Regions from separate parts of the Saccharospirillum sp. genome, predicted to be linked through region 3. Evidence: predicted binding sites of a transcription regulator. Region 3 holds the regulator's gene; each other region holds the start of a gene.
The links. Region 3 encodes sigma-54, which starts transcription at its own class of promoters, with help from an activator protein. Its sites were predicted from a motif close to TGGCACNNNNNTTGCTNT; they were not measured.
Positions count from the first base shown of each region.

Region 1: a site for sigma-54 is predicted at 4,066-4,083, ahead of WEB54_RS02710 (CmpA/NrtA family ABC transporter substrate-binding protein). Genes of this name have one in related genera too.
Region 2: a site for sigma-54 is predicted at 3,281-3,298, ahead of glnL (nitrogen regulation protein NR(II)). Genes of this name have one in related genera too.

Region 1 covers NZ_JBBECH010000020.1:66,384-73,752, forward strand. Annotated here, with positions in the region: gene putA (bifunctional proline dehydrogenase/L-glutamate gamma-semialdehyde dehydrogenase PutA) at 1-783, opposite strand, end outside; gene WEB54_RS02690 (helix-turn-helix domain-containing protein) at 1,052-1,834, opposite strand; gene WEB54_RS02695 (ANTAR domain-containing response regulator) at 2,142-2,708, shown strand; gene WEB54_RS02700 (hypothetical protein) at 3,119-3,259, shown strand; gene WEB54_RS02705 (hypothetical protein) at 3,301-3,597, shown strand; gene WEB54_RS02710 (CmpA/NrtA family ABC transporter substrate-binding protein) at 4,258-5,655, shown strand; gene WEB54_RS02715 (ABC transporter permease) at 5,721-6,722, shown strand; gene WEB54_RS02720 (ABC transporter ATP-binding protein) at 6,777-7,369, shown strand, end outside.
Region 2 covers NZ_JBBECH010000023.1:15,895-23,263, reverse strand. Annotated here, with positions in the region: gene WEB54_RS03135 (argininosuccinate synthase) at 1-293, opposite strand, end outside; gene glnG (nitrogen regulation protein NR(I)) at 740-2,167, opposite strand; gene glnL (nitrogen regulation protein NR(II)) at 2,154-3,233, opposite strand; gene WEB54_RS03120 (diguanylate cyclase) at 3,520-6,663, shown strand; gene WEB54_RS03115 (acetyl-CoA sensor PanZ family protein) at 6,626-7,006, opposite strand; gene hisB (imidazoleglycerol-phosphate dehydratase HisB) at 7,172-7,369, shown strand, end outside.
Region 3 covers NZ_JBBECH010000088.1:38,087-45,455, reverse strand. Annotated here, with positions in the region: gene WEB54_RS16415 (KpsF/GutQ family sugar-phosphate isomerase) at 1-901, shown strand, start outside; gene lptC (LPS export ABC transporter periplasmic protein LptC) at 901-1,467, shown strand; gene lptA (lipopolysaccharide transport periplasmic protein LptA) at 1,454-2,005, shown strand; gene lptB (LPS export ABC transporter ATP-binding protein) at 2,006-2,731, shown strand; gene WEB54_RS16395 (RNA polymerase factor sigma-54) at 2,760-4,268, shown strand; gene raiA (ribosome-associated translation inhibitor RaiA) at 4,432-4,737, shown strand; gene WEB54_RS16385 (PTS sugar transporter subunit IIA) at 4,740-5,195, shown strand; gene rapZ (RNase adapter RapZ) at 5,201-6,079, shown strand; gene WEB54_RS16375 (HPr family phosphocarrier protein) at 6,076-6,345, shown strand; gene mgtE (magnesium transporter) at 6,491-7,369, shown strand, end outside.

The sequences.
Region 1 (7,369 bases), on a different contig from region 3:
TGACAGCTTGATGGAAATAGTCGGTTTGGGGGCATCATCACCCCATTCATCCATACGCGCTCCAAGCGTCTGAACGGCATTGCGGTAGGACTGGAAATAGCGTTCGGCATCCGGATCGGTAAACGCCGCTTCGCCCAGCATGTCGAAGGAATAGGTGTAGCCCTTCTTGCGATAGGACTTGCCGTTTTTGATGGCTTCTTTAATGGTGCGCCCAAGCACGAACTGCTTGCCCATTATGCGCATGGCCTGGTTCATTGCAGCACGAATAACCGGTTCACCAGCGCGGTTAATCAGTTTTGACAGCAAGTTCGCCGGCGACGTTTCACGGCTTTCGAGCGAGGTAACCCGGCCGGTCAGCATCAACCCCCAGGTCGAGGCATTGACCAACAGCGAATCCGACTTGCCCATGTGATGTTTCCAGTCCGCCACCGACAGTTTGTCGCGGATCAGATCGTCGGCTGTTTCCGGGTCCGGCACGCGCATCAACGCTTCAGCCAGACACATCAGGATCACACCTTCTTCGTTGTCCAGACTGTATTGTTGCAACAACTTATCGACAGCATGGGTGACATCACCCTGGCTACGTACCCGTTCTACAATGCGCCGCGCGGTGGCTTCAATCGCTTTGGTACTGTCTGCACCCGGCTCGGCGATCTCTACCAGTTGCGCCATGTACTCGTCTTCATCGACGGCGTACTGATCTACGATGAACTGGAACCACTGCTGCGGTGCCAGATCCCGGTATTCCCCTGCTACTACCCGAGCGGCGTCAAACTGAGTCATCACCATCCTGCCTGAACCATCTATTGGAGTTATTCAGACACAGTAGCCGAGTCAGGCTGGTCAGCGATTGTCAAAAACGGGGCTTTTTTTGTTAAATAATCCGTAAATGAGGGAATGACGCAGGACAATAAAAGACGTGGGACATGAAAAGACGCGAAACACTAAGGGACGCAAAACATTAAAAGACGCGACACATATAAGACGTCCAACCCGCTAAACACCGAGGCTCCGGCGTCTTTTCGTGTTTCGCGTCTTTCCATGTCCTACGTCAGTTAACGTTACTCTTACGGACCTGCCCCGGGGAATGGCCGGTGCGGTTTTTTACGGCGTGAGTGAGTGCACTCTGGTTGCTGAAGCCGGTTTCCAGGGCGATGTCGGCAATGGAATGGGATGAACAGCGCAATAGCCAGATCGCCTGGTCGAGACGCATTTTCATGACGTACTGATAGGGTGTCATCCCGGTAACCTGGCGAAACCGCAAGTGAAACTGGCTGATGCTCATATGACACAGGTTGGCCATGTCGGTTACCGACACCTTGTCTTGCAACCGCTGGCGGATCATCTGGTCGATTCTCGACAAATCGAATCGACCCAGCGATTCCTGGCCCGGCACAGCGCGGCCAGTCAGGCGTTGATAGAGGCTATGCAGAAGCAATGCACTGACATGTTGCTGCATATGCGGGTCGTGGCCGAACTGATCGATCTCCCGGGCCATGGCGGTCAGCAGGCTGGCGAACTGGGCATCCAGTTGGAAGTAATGGGGCTTGTCGAACAGGCGGCACAGCATTTCATGGTCGATGCTGCTATCGATAGATGCATCCGCTGAAAAATCCAGCACCACCATGCGGTTATCACCCAGGCCCTGAAAGGCATGGTCGCTCTGGGTGGGAACCAGGCAGCCATTGCCGAGGCACAGCTGATCGCCGCCCTCGCCTTCGAGTTCAAAGGCCGCATTACCCTCAAATCCGAGCACGACCTGATGGTGACTGTGGTGGTGTCGGTCACCCGTTTGAGGCATTTGCTCCAAACGACTCAATCCTCCTAACCACATAGCACACTCCCATAGGTGTTGAACAGATACCGGCGATAAACCGGCATCAACGTTAGCCTCATACCATACGCCCTGCCACCAGACTCGCCAAGCGATCAGATCTATTTAGGCAAGCCGTTAGGTAATCCACCCCTGCCAGCCTGCCCCAACAAAGTGCGAAAACACGCCCCAAAGGCGGCAATTGCACCGAGATACGGCGTTATTGGCCAACAAGACGCCGTAAAGCGCTGATTTTAAAGGCACAGCCCTTGCAATAACAAGCAAACACCCTGTACCAGCCCAATAAGTAGGATCCCACCTTGCGCGTATGAACATTCTTGTTATTGACCAGCAACTCGAACGCGCCCAAATTCTGGAGACCGCGCTCACGGCACTCGGCTACGCCGTAGTGATTCGCTCGCCGGACGAGCATCGCATCTATCAGTTGGTCGAATCTTTTCAACCCGACGTGGTGATCGTTGACGCCCAGTCTCCCGACCGGGACATGCTTGAAGATGTAGCACTCACGTCCGACCGGACCCCGCGACCGATCATTTTCTTTGCCGAAGACGATGATGACACCGTTATTCGCGATGCCATCGCTGCCGGGGTCAGCGCCTACATTGTCGATGGCCTTCAGGCCAGTCGGGTCAACACCATTATCAAGGTTGCCATCTCCCGGTTTGAGGCGTTTCAGGCCCTGCGCGGCGAGCTGCGCAAAACCCGCGACGAGTTGGCCGAACGCAAGGTCATTGACCGGGCCAAGGGCTTGCTGATGAAGCACCGCCAGTGCGACGAGGCCGCCGCCTTTGGTGCCATGCGCAAAATGGCGATGAACAAAAACGTGTGCCTGGTCGACATCGCCCAGGACGTACTGATGCTGTTTGATGAGTAACCCAACACCGCACCACCAAGATTCCTATTCAGCCGATCCGACCGCTGGTGATGGTTCTGCGCCTGATCGGGTGTGCCCTGCCTGCAACACAGACGCAGCTGGGGCCGGCCTTGAAAGCCGTAATAGAGGAGCGTCATCGGTTAGACCAGCCCAGGCTGGTGTTTGGTACGGTGTTTCCCATGTCGATGCACACCGTGGGAAAATGTTTTCAAAAAGATGACACCGGTACTCGACAGTGAAAATTCAACCGATTCAGAGACTTAGAAAGCTGCTGTAAAAAATGCCTCCCACCGGCTGATTTTTTCTTTTAAAACCCTCTTTTCAGCCCCTGCTGTCCTCTGTATTATGCGCGACCCGCTGACCACTGAGCCTTTGGCAAACGGTTGTCAAAGCGCTGACGGGAGACCTGTATGAGTAAAGCAGCGTCGGCACCGGAGCCTAACCGGCACAATCCGGTTGCCAAGTTCAATCCGCATCGTGGCGAGGCTTTTAACGATCGTAAAAAGTCGGCCAAACGCGGATACCACAAGCACCGCCCAGACTGGGCATAACATCAACCCACTTTATCCAAAGCGATACCGGGAGCCCCATCATGATCCGTTTCACAGTCGATACCGTTCGTGTTCTCATTCACGTCAGCCCGCGCGGCGTGTTTGAGGACCTGTCTGACTGGGATCAGGAGGTCGTAGGCTCATATTCAGTGGATGTGTCCGCCAAGCTGGACAAGGAAAGCTGGGCCGACGCGGCACTCGATGCCTTTCACGGCTCTATTGCGGTAGATGATGAAGACGCCCTCGATTTTCTGGTTGAAGACAGCCAGGGCAGTTTGTTGATCGGCTCTCAGGGTCATCTGCATGCGTCTCTGATGGACGAAGCAGAACTGGTTTAAATCACTCCGAGCAAGCACGGCGCACCTCTAAAGAGTGCGCCGGATTTACCCCTGCCTCACGTTCGATTAGTGGCCATGGTCCGCGTCGGCTACCGGTGATGCCTCTGCGGGGTCGGCGTAAATCCGTCCATGGAGCCTAGACCGCAGCATCCATGCTGCGGACTCCCCCGCACAGGCATCACCGGCACCCACCGCTTGCATTGTGCAAACCCCTAAAACTTAAATTAAAAACCAAGCCTAATCACTCATTGTGCTCCACGCGCATTACCAAACTACTAAACTTTTTCCTACTTATAGCCTTCTTAATTTAGTCCCAAGATCTGGACCTAATTGTGCCGCAATGGTGCGACTGCTGAGTTAACAGTCCACAAATAGCGCATAAAACCCTTTGCTATCGACATAATCCCCTCCCGCACGACAAGTCCACAACCCGCAATATAGAGCCTTCTCTCTGCCATTTTTTAACCTTGGCACGTTAATCGCTACAACTAAATTACAGTAATCGTCTTTGCACCGGACATAACCGACGAGCACAGGACGACTACCCCCCAGATTACTTGGCAACGGTGCCCTGTTCGCAAACTGCGGACTCGGCGCCGTTTTTTTTGCACGCCATTCAGCCACGCCGACTCAGGCAGACTGAGAGCATTGGGAAACTCTATGGAGACACTAACCATGACCTTCGCCGACCTTTCAATACCGCTACGCCAATCCATCACCCGGGCACTGGCGGGTATTATTCTGTGTTCAACACTGGGCGTTGCCCAGGCTGATCTTGGCTGGCCGGAAAAAGAAGCCCTGACCATTGGCTTTATCAAATTGACCGATATGGCCCCGCTGGCCATTGCTTATGAGAAAGGGTATTTCGAAGACGAGAGGCTGTATGTCACGCTCGAAGCCCAGGCCAACTGGAAAGTATTGCTCGACGGCGTTATTACCGGTGAACTGGATGGCGCTCACATGCTGGCGGGGCAGCCGTTGGCGGCAACACTGGGCTATGGCACCCAGGCGAACATCATTACCCCTTTTTCGATGGATCTTAACGGCAACGGCATCACTGTCTCCAACGATGTGTGGGCGAGTATGAAAGAACACATCCCGCACGAAGACGGTAAGCCAGTTCACCCAATCAGCGCAGAAGCCTTGCAACCGGTGGTAAATGAATACCGGAACCGTGGCGAGGCCTTCAAGATGGGCATGGTGTTCCCGGTCTCGACCCACAACTATGAAATTCGCTACTGGCTTGCTGCCGGTGGGCTTCATCCTGGTTATTACGATCCCGCCGGTGGTGACACCTCCGGTCTGGTCGACGCCGACGTACAGCTCAGCGTAACACCACCACCGCAAATGCCTTCAACACTGGAAGCGGGCACGATCAAGGGATACAGCGTTGGTGAACCCTGGAACCAGCAAGCCGTGTTCAAAGGCATTGGTGTGCCGGTTATTACCGATTATGAGATTTGGAAAAACAATCCGGAAAAGGTTTTTGGCATCACCGAAGAATTTGCCGAGGAATACCCAAACACGACGGTGCGTATGGTGCGTGCATTAATCCGCGCCGCCTACTGGCTGGACGAAGACAACAACGCTAACCGTGAAGAAGCCGTTCGAATTCTGTCTCAGCCCAAGTACGTCGGTGCGGATGAAGAAGTCATTGCCAACTCCATGACCGGCACCTTTGAATACGAACGGGGCGATGTTCGCTCCGTGCCCGACTTCAATGTCTTTTTCCGCTTCAACGCTACCTACCCCTACTATTCCGATGCCATCTGGTACCTGACCCAAATGCGTCGCTGGGGTCAGATTGAAGAAGAAAAAACCGATGACTGGTATTTAGACATGGCCGCCCGGGTGTATCGCCCCGATCTGTATCAGACAGCCGCCGCTAGCCTGATTGAAGAAGGGCTATTCAGTGCCGATCAGTTCCCCGCCTTTGCCAGCGAAACCGGCTTCAAACCGGAGCAAGAGGAATTCATCGACGGTATTCCCTACAACGGCCGCGAGCCCAATGCCTACCTGAGCCGTTTTCCGATTGGCCTGCAAGGTAGCAACGAGTAATCGTCCGGGGTGCGGTGTCATCCGCACTGGACCAACGCACCCCACTAACAGGACAGGAGACCGACATGACAGCACAGACCTTCACTCACCCCTGGCGCAAACTCAAGCTTACACTGAGCACCCGCCTGGCCGATTTCAACCCGGTGCAGTGGCTGACATCACTGCTGTTGCCCGCGATCGGCATCGCGATTTTTCTGATGCTGTGGCACCTTGGTGCCGGGCAGATCAATACCTCACTGGGTACCTTCCCGGGCCCGGGCGATGTGGTTGAACAGAGCCAGTCTTTATGGGAAGGCCATCAGGCTGAGCGAGCCAAGGAAAGTGCGTTTTACCAGCGCCAGGAAGAACGCAATGCGGCGCGTGTGGCAGACGACCCAAGCTACAGCCCGACCGTTCACAGCTACCCGGGCAAAGCGACGTTTATCGACCAGATTTTTACCAGTCTGTTCACCGTTCTGGCTGGTTTTCTGGTGGCCAGTGTCATCGCGATTCCCTGCGGTATTTTGATTGGCCTGTCGCGCTCAACCTACCAGGCGGTGAATCCGATTATCCAGATTTTCAAACCGGTCTCGCCACTGGCCTGGCTGCCGCTGGTGACCATGGTGGTCAGTGCGATCTATGTATCGGACGACCCGATGTTTGAAAAATCTTTCATCACGTCACTGTTCACAGTCACCCTGTGTTCGCTGTGGCCAACGCTGATTAATACCGCCGTTGGCGTGGCCAATATTGATCGCGACTTGCTGAACGTCAGCAAGGTATTGCGGCTGCCCACCCTGACCCACATTCGCAAAATCGTCATTCCATCGGCCATTCCGATGATGTTTACCGGTTTGCGCGTCTCACTGGGCATCGCCTGGATGGTGCTGATTGCCGCTGAAATGCTGGCGCAGAACCCAGGGTTGGGAAAATTCGTCTGGGATGAATTCCAGAACGGCAGTTCCGATTCACTTGGTCGCATAATGGTAGCGGTACTGGCCATTGGTTTAATCGGCTATGCACTGGATCGGGTCATGCTGTTGATGCAGCAAGCCGTTAGTTGGGACAAAACCAGTGAACAACGCTGACCAACACAACGACACACCAAGTACTGAACCCTTTTATGCGCCAGGAGATCTATCATGACTCAGACACACCTCGAACTGACTGGCGTTGGCATTGACTTCCCAACGCCCAAAGGCCCCTTCACCGCCTTGCACAACGTGAACCTGAAGGTTCGCGACGGTGAATTCGTCTCTCTGATCGGGCATTCCGGTTGTGGCAAAAGTACCGTACTCAACATTGTTGCAGGCTTGCACCAGGCAACGCGCGGCGGTGTTTTACTAAACGGAAAAGAAGTGGACGAACCCGGCCCGGAACGGGCTGTAGTGTTTCAAAACCACAGCCTTCTGCCCTGGTTAACCGCCTGGGAAAACGTTGAACTGGCGGTAAAACGCGTGTTTGGCAAAACCAAAAGCCGGGCTGAAATGAAAGACTGGATTACCCACAACCTGGAACTGGTGCACATGGCTCATGCCATGCACAAACGCCCCGGTGAGATTTCCGGTGGTATGAAGCAACGGGTCGGCATTGCCCGGGCACTGGCCATGCAGCCGAGTGTTTTGTTACTGGATGAACCCTTTGGCGCACTGGACGCCCTGACGCGTGCGCACCTGCAGGATTCACTGATGGAGATTCAGGCGCAGCTGGGAACAACGGTGCTTATGATCACCCA
Region 2 (7,369 bases), on a different contig from region 3:
AGCGGGCGGGCAATGGACGTACCCAGCAGGTATTCGCCTTCATAAACGGTATTGGCCCGAAACATCGGGAACACAAAATCGCGCACAAACTCTTCGCGCAGATCTTCAATGTAGATTTCCTGAATACCGAGGGCCTTGGCCTTGGCACGGGCCGGTTCGACTTCTTCGCCCTGGCCGAGGTCGGCGGTAAAGGTCACAACTTCGCAGTTGTAGGTTTCAGTGATCCATTTGGCGATCACAGAGGTGTCCAGGCCACCGGAATAGGCCAGCACCACTTTTTTAATATCTGACATCTTGTCTCCCAACGAGTTGGCGGGTTTGTAGGCTGGCTGGAATTTTACGCCTTTGACCCGGGAGATGCCATGGCAGTGGGCTATAGATGGAGCGACGAAAACTCTCAACTTACTACAGAACAAATAACACGAGCTTTGGTGCTCAAATTGACTGCGATGCCCTGAACCCGCGACGGGCTACAGGGCTGCTTCTGCGGGGGCGCCGTAAATACGTCCCTGTAGGCTTAACTTCGGCATCCATGCCTCAGATACCCCCGCAGAAACAGCCCTGCAGCCCGTCGCTGGAATTGTGCCAAACCGAGTGCCAGGTGCCGGGTATGCCTATTCAGGGTAGTCCGCAACATGGATGTTGCGGTCTAGGCCCCATGGACGGGTTCACGCCGACCTTGAAGAGGTATACCCGGTGCCTGGCACGGACTCCTGGCAATAAGGCAAAACAAAGCGACTTACTCTTCGTCCTCTGCCACCGACTCGAGCTCCATGCCCAGCTCCTTGATCTTGCGGGTCAGGGTGTTTCTGCCCCAGCCCAGCAATTCGGCCGCATCGCGGCGCCGGCCAGCGGTGTGCTTCAGAGCGGTTTCAATCATGATGCGTTCGAAATTTGGTACCGCGATGTCCAGTAACCGATGCTCGCCCCGGGCCAGTTCCCGGTCAGCCCAGTTACGCAACGACTGCTCCCAGTTTTCACTGGTTACCGGTGCCTGGGCGTCATCCATCAACTCCGGCGGCAAATCGGACACCAGTACTTCGCGGCCGGAGGCCATCACAGTGATCCAGCGGCAGATGTTTTCCAGTTGACGGACATTACCAGGCCAGGCCAGGCGCGACAGATAGGCTTCGGTTTCCGGCCGCAGCATTTTGGTTTCAACGCCCAATTCGTCGGCTGCCTTGTGCAGAAAAAACTCAAGCAGCCGGGGAATGTCTTCACGCCGGTCAGCCAGGCGCGGCAAATGGATACGGATGACGTTTAACCGGTGAAACAGGTCTTCACGAAAGCGCCCCTCTTTAACCAGGGTCTCCAGGTTCTGGTGCGTGGCGGCAATAATTCGAACATCCACCCGCACCGAGGTATGGCCCCCGACGCGATAAAATTCGCCATCGGCCAGCACTCGCAGCAACCTGGTCTGTGTCTCGGCGGGCATATCGCCGATTTCATCGAGAAACAGCGTACCACCGTCAGCCTGTTCGAAACGTCCGCGACGTTGCCCCTGAGCACCGGTGAAGGAGCCTTTTTCGTGACCAAAGAGCTCCGATTCCATCAAATCACGGGGAATAGCCGCCATGTTAAGCGCAATAAACGGGTTCTCCCGGCGCGGGCTATGGCGGTGCAGAGCGTGCGCGACCAGCTCTTTGCCGGTACCCGATTCACCGTTGATCAGGACAGTAATGTTCGACTGGGACAGCCGGCCAATGGCCCGAAACACCTCCTGCATGGCTGGCGCCTCGCCGATGATCTCGGTATTGGCCGGGGCCACGGCGGGTTCGGAGGTTTTTTGCTTCTGGCGGGTGTGCTCAATGGCGCGTAACGCCAGGGATACCGCATCATCAACATCAAACGGCTTGGGCAGGTACTCGAAGGCACCGCCCTGAAACGAAGCGACGGCGCTTTCCAGATCTGAATGCGCGGTCATGATGATCACCGGCAAATGCGGATGGTTATCGTGAATTCGGCTGAGCAGTTCAAGCCCGTCGATGCCCTCCATGCGCACATCACTGACGATGGCATCGGGCGGATCCTGATCCAGTTTGCGCAACAGCGCCTCGCCGGACTCGAAGCTGCGGCACTCGATGCCTTCCTTCTCGAAGGCACGTTCCAGCACCCAGCGAATGGAGCGGTCGTCATCGACGATCCAGACGCAATTATGATTGGCCATTGAGCCCCTCCAACGGTAAATAGACACTAAAGACGGTGGCACCGGGACTGCTGTCACACTCGATGACGCCATTGTGGAAATTAATGATTTGCTGAGCGATCGACAGACCCAGGCCCGTACCCGTGGGCCGGCCGGATATCATTGGGTAAAAAATCTTTTCCATCATTTCCGGTGCAACACCCGGCCCGTTATCAATGATGTCGAGCTTCACCAGCAATCGGTAACGGTTCTGACGAATGGTGAACTGACGCACCGCCCGGGTTTTGAATTCTATGGAAGGCGCCTCAACGTTGTTTTCAATAAGCGCCTGAACCGCGTTGCGGGCGATATTCAACACCGCCTGTATCAACTGGGCTTCATCTGCATTGAAATCAGGCAGGCTCGGGTCGTAATCCCGGGTTAACCGAATCCGGTCGCCACACTCAACCCGCAACAGGGCGTAAACCCGTTCAGCAATCTGATGAATGTTGACGTTGGACATTGTGGGTGCCTTGTGGCTGCCCAACATGCGGTCGACCAGGTCACGCAGACGGTCGGCTTCTTCAATGATCACCTGGGTGTACTCTTTCAGGTCAGCACTGGGCAACTCACTGGCCAGCAGTTGCGCGGCACCGCGAATACCCCCGAGAGGGTTTTTGATTTCGTGAGCCACTCCCCGCACCAGATGCCGGGTGGTTTCAGTCTGCTGAATCAGCCCTTCATCGCGGCTGATACGCATCGCCCGGTCAGCGGGTAGCATCTCGACGATGAGGTGCAACTCCTCGTCGTCCATATAAGGAGTGACCATGTAATCCAGTGTCAAGGTGTCACGGTGCGCAAGCTGCCACTGAGCAGACCGAACCGACAATGTGGTGCCCCCGGCGACCGCCGACATCATCATTTCACGGATTTCCGCCGGGTTCACGAACAGGCTGTAAAACGCTTGTCCGATAATTTGCTTTCCTGAGCGCACCAGCAACAATTCCGCAGACGGGTTGAGGTGTTCAACGACCAGCGTGTCGTTCAACTGGATGACGGCGGTAAATTGATGATCGACCAACTGGCGAAAGAAATGCGTGTCAGTCACATTAGGTTTCCTGTGCACCGGGTTGCTGTGTGATTCTTTAAATGGCATACGCAAGAAGCAGGCCAGTCATTTAATGCCTAAAATGCACGATTACGGGGCTCCAACACCCCGTAATGCACTATTTTAGTTCGAATATAACCATACTAGCACTATTTTGGTGCATTGCTGAGCTTGTGATTCAGGTCCCTTGCTTGCACCTTTTAACGCGCTGAGGTGCCAATTCGTCTGCACGACGACGCGGTTTTTTGGTTTATACTCACAGGACGCTGCAAAATCGTGAAGGATTATGAATCAGACCTACCCGCTTAGGCTGCTGGCCAACGCATGGCAGCAGACCGTAAAAGGCCAGGGACAGTGCCTGCTTTTCGCCGATGCCGATGGCCGCCGCTTCAGCAGCCTGGTGGATGCGTTTATGGCAGACCTGCCCGCTGATTGCGTTCGCTTTCAACTGGCTGCCGACAGCCAGCTACATGGCTATTACCCGTTGATTGACATCATTCAGAACGGTTACGACCGGCTGTGCATCACTGACTGCAGTCGCTGGCTTGAAGAACAGGGTGTTTATGCACCCAACCTGGCAACCTGGAAGCAAATTCTGGATGACCACTATATCCAGCAGCATCCGCTGCAATTGAAAGATCACGTCATTCAGAAAACCATTGCCTATCAGGACGACATTCTTCGTTTGCTGGCCGCCCTATCGCAACAGCGACCTATCGTCGTGGCACTGACGCATTTTCATTTCGCCAGTGTTAGCTTGCAGCGCCTGGTCAGTACCGCCCAACAGCAATTAAACGGTCGGGTGCTACTGCTCACCTCGACCGATACTGACTTAATGGCAGCCCATGACCTCGACTGGCACAGTATGCAACGCAGCGCAGACGATGAAATTGACCCGCCCAACTGGCTGATCGATTTGTCGCCTGAACTTATCGTCGACTCACCCCCCTGGCCGGAACCCCTGCCGCTGAGCACCCAGAGCATCCCGCGCCTGATTCAGGATGCCCTGAAAAACCATGCTTTGCAGTGCCACACCGAAACCCACCTGCTGTGCGACAAAATCGGGTTGATACTGGATGAACGCCAGATCCTGCTACTGACCGAACACCGCAGCACACTGCGGCTGATCGAAGCCGAGGCCCATTACTACAAAGACCAGCACAACGGCGCCATCACCCTGTTGACCGAATTGCTCGAGGAAGCCCGTCAGGATCACTTCTATGATCAGATGTTCGATGCCTACTTGCGCCTCGGCTGGTGCGCACTGACCAAGCACCAGCTGAGTACCGCCCGGCAAATGGCCACTCACGCCCAGACCGCACTGGAACAGATTACCACCAAGAACGCAGTCTGGTTGGTGCGAGAACGGGAATGGCTACTGTTGCAGGTAATGATCAGTAGCATGTACCACGAGCGTCCGGCCGCTAACTTGCTGCATCGCCTGGAAGCCCTGCTGCCCATGCGCGACACGGATGATTACGGCTACGCCTTGCGGGCCGCTCAGATCGCCTGGGAAAGCCGCATGACCGACCGGGAGCGCTATTTTCTGAGGCGCGCTATTCTGGCGGGCCTCAGCCAGGCCCGCGTACAGAAAAACGACATTGCCACCGTCAAACTGACAGAAGCCATGGCCTTTCTGCAAACCAAAACGCATCGGTTCAGCCGGGCACACCGGCTCCTTGAACTGGCTTTAGGTCGATGCACGCGCATGGCGTCACCACGCCACGAAGCCTCACTGTATAATGGCCTGGGCATCATCCAGATGCGCATGGGCCGAATAGAGGAAGCCCGGGATACCTTTCTATACACCCTGCACAAGTTGCAAACCGTGGCGCACTACAACGAAATCGCAGTCACCTTGCACAACCTGTCCTGGGTTTACCTGATCAGCGGCAATGTTCAGGAGAGCTTGCGTCTGCTCAGCACCGCCATCCGTCTGTGTCGTATTCGGGGTTTTGTCACCATACCGTTTTACACCCTGGACGACCTAATACTGCAGCAGGCGCTGTACCGCTTTTATCTGGGGCACAGCGTGCTGGCCCAGCATACCTTACAGGATTTTCGGCAACGGCCGGTGCAGCCGTCGGTTTGGGGGACGCTGTTACTGACCTGTCTGAAGTTGCATTTCGCGCGCGCAGAAGCCGACTACTATGGCGTAAAAACACTGGTTAACAAGCTGCAGGCATCACTGGAGACGCACCTTGATGTGCCGGACACTCTGATAAACCTGGCCTGGTATGCCGCTGGCCCCGACAGCATGCCATCCAGCCTGAAACCGGCTAATCAGATTCAGTGGATGCAGCCCCATGAGCCAGATACCCCACCCATGCCCAGTAGCAACATTGATGTCATGTCGGTGTTGCGAGCGGCCGGTCTTGAGGGTGAGCTCGAACAGATCCAGCAACGGGTGCGCGATACCCGTCTGCTGTCGCATCTCAGTGCCCAGACCAATGCCGCCACCGACACGCTCAAACTGGTCGAAACCCTGTGTCAGCAACTGAAAGCCCATCTGGATTGCGATTACGTCGCGATCGAACTGACCCAGCAACCCTTTATGAACGACACCCTGATCACCCGGGGCCTGCCGGTTCTGGACGCTGAGCGTCTGCATCAGGCCCTGGCGTTGCAGCGCCTGACACGCGGGCGGTTGTTGATCCGCATGAATAATCTGGATCTTGATGGCATCGATACCGGCTATGTCTGCATCTTTCGCATCGCCCTGCCACATCATGACTTTGGTGACATGGTGCTGATGACTCGCAACCCGTCCGGTTTTGAGGAGTCGGTGCTGCGCACGGCCTCCATACTGGCCGGGCAACTGGCGGCCGCCATACAACGACTGATTCACGAGAAAGAGCTGCACCATCTGTCGTCCACCGACATGTTGACCGGCCTGATGAATCGTCAGGCTCTGTACCCACGGTTGGAGGAAGAACTGGCTCGCGGCCGACGCAACCCCGACTATCGGTTTACGCTGGCCTTCCTGGATCTGGACAACTTCAAGTACCTGAACGACAACTACGGCCACAATCTGGGAGATCAGGTGTTGCGGGGGTTTGCCCAGTTACTGAAAGAACATACCCGCACCGAGGATCTGGCGGCGCGTCTGGGCGGCGACGAATTCGTCATACTGTTTCCCAACGAACAGGGTAAGGCGGTGCAACAGCTGGCCCAGCGCATACTGGAAGATTTTTCCACACCGGTTCGTTGCCAGGCTTTCCTGCAGCGCTTCACCGGGCAGGAATTTAACTGGCCGGAAGGCCAGCAACTGGGCTGTTCAGTGGGCATTATCGAGGTACAGGGAGAGCAGGCGCCCCGGTTGGTCGATCAACTGTTGAATCTCGCCGACCAGGCCATGTATGAAGCCAAATCCCGCGGCAAGAACCAGGCGGTTATTTCGGGCCTGCCATCGACACCAAACAGGCATTAACAAAGCTGGCAAGCTCTGGATGCATGCGTGCCGATACTCTCAGACTGCGCTGCGCTGCCAGCATCGACAGCATTCTGTAACCGATACCCCGGCCCCTGGTAAGCGCTCTGACCCCCAGGCTAAGCAAACAATCATCTTTCACCAACACAGCACCAACGATGCGCCCATTGAAACGGGCGGCGTACAGCCCCACTCCACAAGAACCAGCGAGCCAGTCCTCCCAGGCGGCCCGATAACAAGGGCAAGAGAGCATATCCTGCGCCAGTCTCGCTAGATCGGCCGTATCGGATTCCGGTTGTTCAGCAGCAGGCGATTGCGCCAGGAAGTCCAGTGTTACAGGCATGATCGTCAGTCCGGGTGGTTTGAGGCGCAGCATACCGATATAATGCGCCTTCGCAACCGGGTATCAGGCCGTTTACTTCAGCGCAACCATGCTGGAAGAACAGCCCCAACCCCGCATGCGTTGCCCAAATCATCACTCGAATCATCAAGAACAGAGAGTCGTACTATGAGTCGCCAAGCGACGGTTGAACGCAACACCACCGAAACCCAGATCAAAGTCAGTATCAATCTGGACGGCACCGGGACAGCCCAGTTCGACACCGGCATGCCCTTTCTGGACCACATGATGGACCAGATCGCCCGGCATGGCCTGATCGATCTCGACATCGTCTGCCGCGGCGACAACCACATCGACGACCACCAC
Region 3 (7,369 bases):
CCTGACAGAACATCTTGATAGCGCCTTTGAACAAGCCTGTGAGCGGGTACTGGCCTGTAAGGGACGGGTAGTGGTCACGGGCATGGGCAAATCAGGGCATATTGGCAACAAACTGGCGGCCACCCTGGCCAGCACTGGCACACCGGCTTTTTTTGTTCATCCGGGCGAAGCGAGCCATGGTGACATGGGTATGATTACTGAACAGGATGTGGTCATTGCGCTGTCAAATTCCGGCGAAGTAGCCGAAGTAGTCACTCTGATTCCCTTAATCAAGCGGCTCGGTGCCAGCCTGATCGGTATGACCGGTAACCCCAACAGCACCCTCGGCCGTTCGGCCGACGCGCATATATACTGCGGTGTCGAGCAGGAAGCCTGCCCGCTCAATCTGGCACCGACTTCCTCCACTACAGCAGCTCTGGTCATGGGCGATGCCCTGGCCATCGCCTTGCTCGAAGCCAGAGGCTTTACCGCCGATGACTTCGCGTTTTCCCACCCCGGAGGTAGCCTGGGCCGTAAATTGTTGCTGAAAATTGGCGACATCATGCATACCGGCCCGGAAATCCCCGTGGTGGAGCCGGACACTCTGTTACGCGATGCGCTGTTGGAAATGACCCGTAAAGGCCTGGGTATGACGACCATCATCAGCGCCGAAGGGGACTTGCTGGGCGTATTTACCGATGGTGACCTGCGCCGCACCTTGGATCAGGGTATCGACATTCTGACCACGCCCATCCGCGCCGTCATGCACAGTGGCGCCTATACCATGCATCCAGAGCAGTTAGCTGCCCAGGCGTTGTATGAAATGGAAGAGCGCAAAATCACCTCACTGGTCATCGTTAACGCCGGTAAAACAGCTGGCGTTATTCACCTGCACGACATCCTTCGTGCCGGGGTTGCCTGATGGCTGGCCGGCGTCGCAGCCTGATCGTTGCCGCTAGCCTGGGGCTGATTGCCCTGGCGATCTGGTGGCAAACGGATCGGGAGCAGTCGCCCGGCCAGGCAAGGCTGGAGCTGCCCGAAAATGCGCCGGACCTTTATATTGAACGCCCGGACCAAACCCGATTCGATGCCGGGGGCCAGCCCGAATTACGGGCGCAGGCCACAACTCTCGCCTATTATGAAAACAATGGCGAAAGCCTGATGACAGCACCGGTGATGACGATTCTGACCAATCCGGACCAGCCCTGGCAGATTACCTCCGATCACGCCACCCTGTTTAACGACGGCAGCGTCAATTTTGAACAGAATGTTGAAGTGACCGAACAACAAGCCGTCGGGGGCATGCAGTTATACACGGACTGGTTGAGGGTCGAGCAGAATGGCCGCTTCGTCACAACGCCCAGGCCTGTTAAACTGCTACAACCTGGCCAGGAAGCCCGAGGTGTCGGTATGGACGCCATTCTGACCGGGGACGATTCCGACATAACGCTCAAATCAGAGGTATCGATTCGCTATGACGCGAACTGAGACAGCCTGGCCACTTGCTTACCCCTTTGTACGGTCGATGGTACTGGTGCTGACCTGTCTGGTCTGCCAGACAGCCTGGGCACTGCCCGGAGATCGCGATCAACCAATGACCATTACCGCCGACGAAGGCAACTTCAAAAGCAATCGCGGTGAGGCGACGTTCACTGGCAACGTCTATCTGAAACAGGGAACCCTCGAAGTATGGGCCAATACCCTCAATGTACGGCGCGATCCTGAAACCGGCGACATCACCTTTCTGGAAGCCATAGGCGAACCGGCGCGCTATCAGGAGCTGCCCAGTGAAGAGGATGGCCTGATTGAAGTACGCGGCAAGCGCATTGAGTACAGACCCGAAGAAGACCTGATCATCACCGAAGGCGAAGGCCACCTGACTCAGTCAGGTAGCGACATCGAAGCCGACTACATTCGCTATAACCTGCTCGATGAGTCCCTGGACGTGCGATCCCAGCGCAGTACCAACAACAATAAAGACGCACCTCAGGCCACCTGGACGCTGCAACCCGGAGCGATGGACTGAATGGCCCTGCTGGAAGCAAGAAACCTGGCAAAGAGCTACAAAAAGCGGCCCGTCGTGCGCGACGTTAGCCTCAGTGTTGAAAAAGGTCAGATCGTAGGCTTGCTAGGCCCCAACGGCGCGGGTAAAACCACCTGTTTCTATATGATTGTCGGTCTTGTGCCAGCCGACAACGGCGACGTTCTGATCGGTGACAAAAGCGTCACCCGGCTGCCCATGCATGCCCGGGCCCGACATGGCATCGGATACCTGCCCCAGGAAGCCTCCGTCTTTCGCAAACTGACGGTACAGGACAATATTCTCGGCGTTCTGCAAACCCGCAAAGATCTGTCCCGAGCCCAGCAGAAACAACAGCTGGAGTCTTTGCTCGGTGAATTTAACATTACCCATATTCGTGACAGCCAGGGTATGGCATTGTCGGGGGGTGAACGGCGACGTGTCGAAATCGCCCGGGCCCTGGCCATGGAGCCGGCGGTTGTCCTGCTGGACGAACCCTTTGCCGGCGTCGACCCCATTTCCGTCGGCGATATTAAAGCTATAATCCATCACTTGAGAGATCGCGGTATTGGCGTTCTGATCACCGATCACAACGTCCGGGAGACACTCGACATCTGCGAAAAAGCCTACATCGTGGGTAATGGCCACATCATTGCAGAAGGGACAGCGGAGGACGTTTTGAACAACGCCACCGTTCGTGAAGTGTATTTAGGCGACCAATTCCGCTTATAACCATGGCCAAAGGCACATATAACGCTCTATGAAGACCTCCTTACAACTGAAAATGAGCCAACAGCTGACCATGACGCCTCAGCTGCAACAAGCCATTCGCCTGCTGCAACTGTCGACTCTGGATCTGCAACAGGAGATACAGGAGGCACTCGAAAGCAACCCCATGCTCGAGGTCCGCGAGGATATCGATGAAAGCGGTGCGGCCGATTCAAAAAACAGCCAGTCAATTGACCAGAAAGCCACCAGCGACGCGGAAAACACAGCAAACTCTAACGAGGGTGATCAGCGTGAGCTGGAAATCGCCGAACACATACCGGACGATCTGGCCGTAGACAGCTCCTGGGATGACATTTACACCCACGCTCCCACCAGTCATGGCCTGCCGTCCGGCGACGACGATTTCAATTTTGAAAACGTCTACGGCACCACCGATTCACTTTGGGATCATCTCAACTGGCAACTCAATCTGACCACCATGACCGATCGCGACCGGCAAATAGCCGAGAGCCTGATCGAAAGCGTCAATGCCGAGGGTTACCTGTCTTCAAGCCTGGACGATATTTTCGAGGGCCTGACCGGGCATATGGCAAACCTCGATGACCCGCTGGAAATGGACGAAGTCGAGGCGGTGTTGCACCGTGTTCAGCATTTCGACCCGCCCGGCGTCTGCGCCCGCGACCTGGCTGACTGTCTGACCATTCAGTTAAACCAGATGAGTGAAGACACACCCTGGCGTGAGGCTGCCTTAACCGTCGTCAACAACTACCTGGATCTGCTCGCGTCACGCGATTACAGCCAACTGATGCGTAAATCCAAACTCAAAGAGCCAGAGCTGCGCGACGTCATTGCGCTGATTCAGAGTCTCAACCCCCGGCCTGGTAACCAGATCGAAAGCGGTAAAGAAGAATACGTAGTGCCCGATGTCATCGTTCGCAAAGACATCAAGAATAATCGCTGGCTGGTTGAATTGAACCCCGAGATTGCGCCCAAACTGAGAGTCAACGTCTCCTACGCATCCATGGTCAAACGGGCCGATTCAAGCAGCGACAACACCTATCTGAAAGACCACCTGCAAGAAGCCCGCTGGTTCATCAAAAGCCTGATGAGCCGGAACGAAACCCTGTTGAAAGTAGCCACCAATATTGTCGAACATCAGCGCGGTTTTCTGGAGTATGGCGAAGAAGCCATGAAACCCCTGGTATTACACGACGTGGCAGAAGCCGTTGAAATGCACGAGTCGACCATTTCACGGGTGACCACGCAAAAGTACATGCACACGCCACGAGGCATCTTTGAACTCAAGTACTTTTTCAGCAGCCACGTCAGCACCGACAGTGGCGGAGAAGCCTCAAGTACCGCTATTCGCGCCATCATCAAAAAACTGGTCGCTGCAGAGAATCCGCGCAAACCTTTGAGCGATGCAAAAATTGCGACACTGCTCGGTGACAAGGGCATTCAGGTGGCTCGCCGTACCATTGCCAAATATCGTGAGGCCATGATGATTCCTCCGTCAAATGAGCGTAAACGACTGATTTAAAGCAATTGATTAAAAAGGCCCAAGGTTGAAAGCGGTCAGCACAGGCGCCAAATTCTGCTTTAGGAGCTAGACTGAAAGAGGCAAAGGGAACCCGGATAATATTGCCCTGCTGACATCCTGATCACCGGATGCGGCAGATCCATCACTGCAAGAGGAGCGGACTATGCAAGTCAATATCAGTGGTCACCATGTGGAAGTTACCGAAGCACTGAACGACTATGTCGGTCAGAAACTGGACCGACTGGAGCGACACTTCGACCAGATTGGCAATGTACAAATCACCCTCAGTGTTGAAAAACAGCGACAAAAAGCCGAAGCTTCACTCAACATCAAGGGCGCCCAGATTCATGCGGACTCTGAACACGATGACTTGTATGCCGCTATCGATATGATGGCGGATAAACTGGACCGTCAACTGCTCAAACACAAAGAGAAGACAGTTGATCGAATGCACGGGAATTCACGTTAATCATGATACCTCTGGACCAAGTCCTGACCGTTGAACGCGCCTTTATCGGCGCGTTCGGCTCCAGCAAAAAACGCGTACTGCAAACCCTGGCAGAACGCCTGGCCAATGCAGTACCGGGCGTCACCGAACTCGATCTGTTCGATCAACTGATTGCCCGGGAACGACTTGGTTCCACCGGACTGGGACAGGGCATCGCCCTGCCCCATTGCCGACTGGCTAACATCGACCGTCCGGTTGCTGCCTTGGTTAAACTGGACGAAGCCGTCGATTTCGAATCACCGGACCGACAACCCGTCGATCTGATGTTTGCGCTGGTGGTTCCCGAAACCGCCACCGATGAACATTTGCAATTGCTGGCCGCTGTAGTGGAGCGGTTCAATGACACCGATACGGTTGCTGCCCTGCGTGATAGCCGGGATCCCGATGAACTCTACCGGCTCTTCTTCAAGGGATTCTGACCGCCATGGCGACGACGGCCACTCCATTCCGGCTGATATTAATCAGCGGTCGATCAGGATCGGGCAAAAGTACCGTCCTGAACGCACTGGAAGATGCAGGCTTTAACTGCATCGACAACTTACCCCCGGCTTTGCTGCCCGAACTGGTGAGATGGATGTCTGCCAGTACCGATCAGCCCAATACCGCCGTATGCATCGATGCACGGATGTCGCCTCAGGGGATATCCCGCTTACCCGAGATTCTGGCTTCACTGCAAACCGATCTGGTTCCGGAAATCCTGTATCTCGATGCCGATGAAACCATACTGTTGCAACGTTTTTCCGCTACGCGTCGCAAACACCCGCTGACCGATCAGCATCGCTCGCTGGCAGAGGCTATCGCTCATGAGGCTCAGCTGCTGGCACCAGTAGCGGCACTGGCCCAGTTGAAAATTGATACCAGCAGTTTGTCACTGCAGGAGCTGCGTGACCAAATTCGCTCCCGCGTTATTCGCAAACCTCGCGGCATCGCCCTCCAGTTTCTGTCGTTCGGGTTCAAGCACGGTCTGCCCCGCGATGCCGATCTGGTGTTTGATGTTCGCTGCCTGCCCAACCCCTACTGGGACAAATCGCTGCGTGTCTACACCGGCCGGGATGAACCCATTCAGGCATTTTTGCAGCGCGAACCAGCCGTCACCGAAATGTTCGAAGACATTCGCCGCTTTGTCGACCGCTGGTTGCGTCAGTATGAAGCTAATCAACGCGCTTACCTCACCGTTGCTATCGGTTGCACGGGCGGGCAACATCGCAGCGTTTACATTTGTGAACAACTCTATGGTACCTTCTCTGCCAAGTATCCAAGCGTTCAGCTCAGACACCGGGACATGGGGCACGACGAAGCGTGATTGACGAACAACTGACCATCATCAACAAGCTCGGCCTTCATGCCCGGGCGGCGGCTAAACTGGTCGGCATCGCCGGTCAGTTCGAGAGCCACATTGTGCTGGTCAAGAACGGTCGTGAGGCCGATGCCAAGAGCATTATGTCGGTGATGATGCTGGCCGCCAGTCAAGGCACTGAACTGACTGTTCGCATCGAGGGCCCGGATGCTTCCGAAGCCTGGGGGGCATTACTGACGCTGGTACAAAACCGCTTCGACGAATCTGAGTAAGCTGTTCTCCTGCCACTTTTGAGCCTTTTTCAAGACACGATGCCCGATTAACCCCTTTATCTGGGTTTTAACCAGCGGCTACACTCTCTTCTAAGCCCTCGTAAACCTCGCCTGCAGCCCAGGCACAGCCCTTCAGGGAAGTTGTATGGCCACTGCACTGAATCAGGACCAACTGGACCAACACCGGCTCACGCTTATCAATGCCCTCGATCAAGGCGACGCAGACCAGGTGCAACGCCTCTGCGACGAAGAACTGGCGCCGGTCGAAATCGCCCACATCATGGAATCCACCCCCGGGCGGGTGCGCGAACTGCTCTGGCAGTTCCTGGATGAAGACCAGCAAGGTGAAGTCCTGTCGCATCTGAACGACGATTTGCAGCAGGCTTTTCTCGGTCAGATGTCGGCTTACGAGATTCTGGAGACCACCCAGGATCTCGACCGCGATGACCTGGCCGACATGCTGCAACAGGTCTCGCCGCAGCTATCCAGCGAAGTTCTCGGTCTCATGCCGCCTGAAGAGCGGGCCAGGGTCGAAGGTCTGCTGGCCTACCCTGAAGATTCCGCCGGCGGCCTGATGAACACCGACATCATCACCGTTCGGGCCGACGTAAGGCTTGAGGCCGTGTTGCGCTATTTGAGACGACGGGAATTGCCCACTCAGTTGGATGCACTCTGGGTAGTCGACCGCCAGTTTATCTACGTCGGCACCCTGCCTCTGGTAAAACTGCTGACCCACAGCCCGGATACCCGGGTTCGGGATATTATGGACAGTGAGATCGAAGGCATTCCCGCGGCCACCGGTGAAAACCAGGTTGCGCAGATCTTCGAACGGCACGATCTGGTGTCTGCGCCGGTGGTCAATGACGACGGCACCCTGCTCGGGCGCATCACCATCGACGACGTCGTCGATGTAATCCGGGATTCGGCCGATCACACGGTCATGAGCATGGCTGGCCTGGACGAGGATCAAGACACCTTTTCGCCCGTCATCAAAAGCAGCCGCAACCGCGCCATCTGGCTCGGC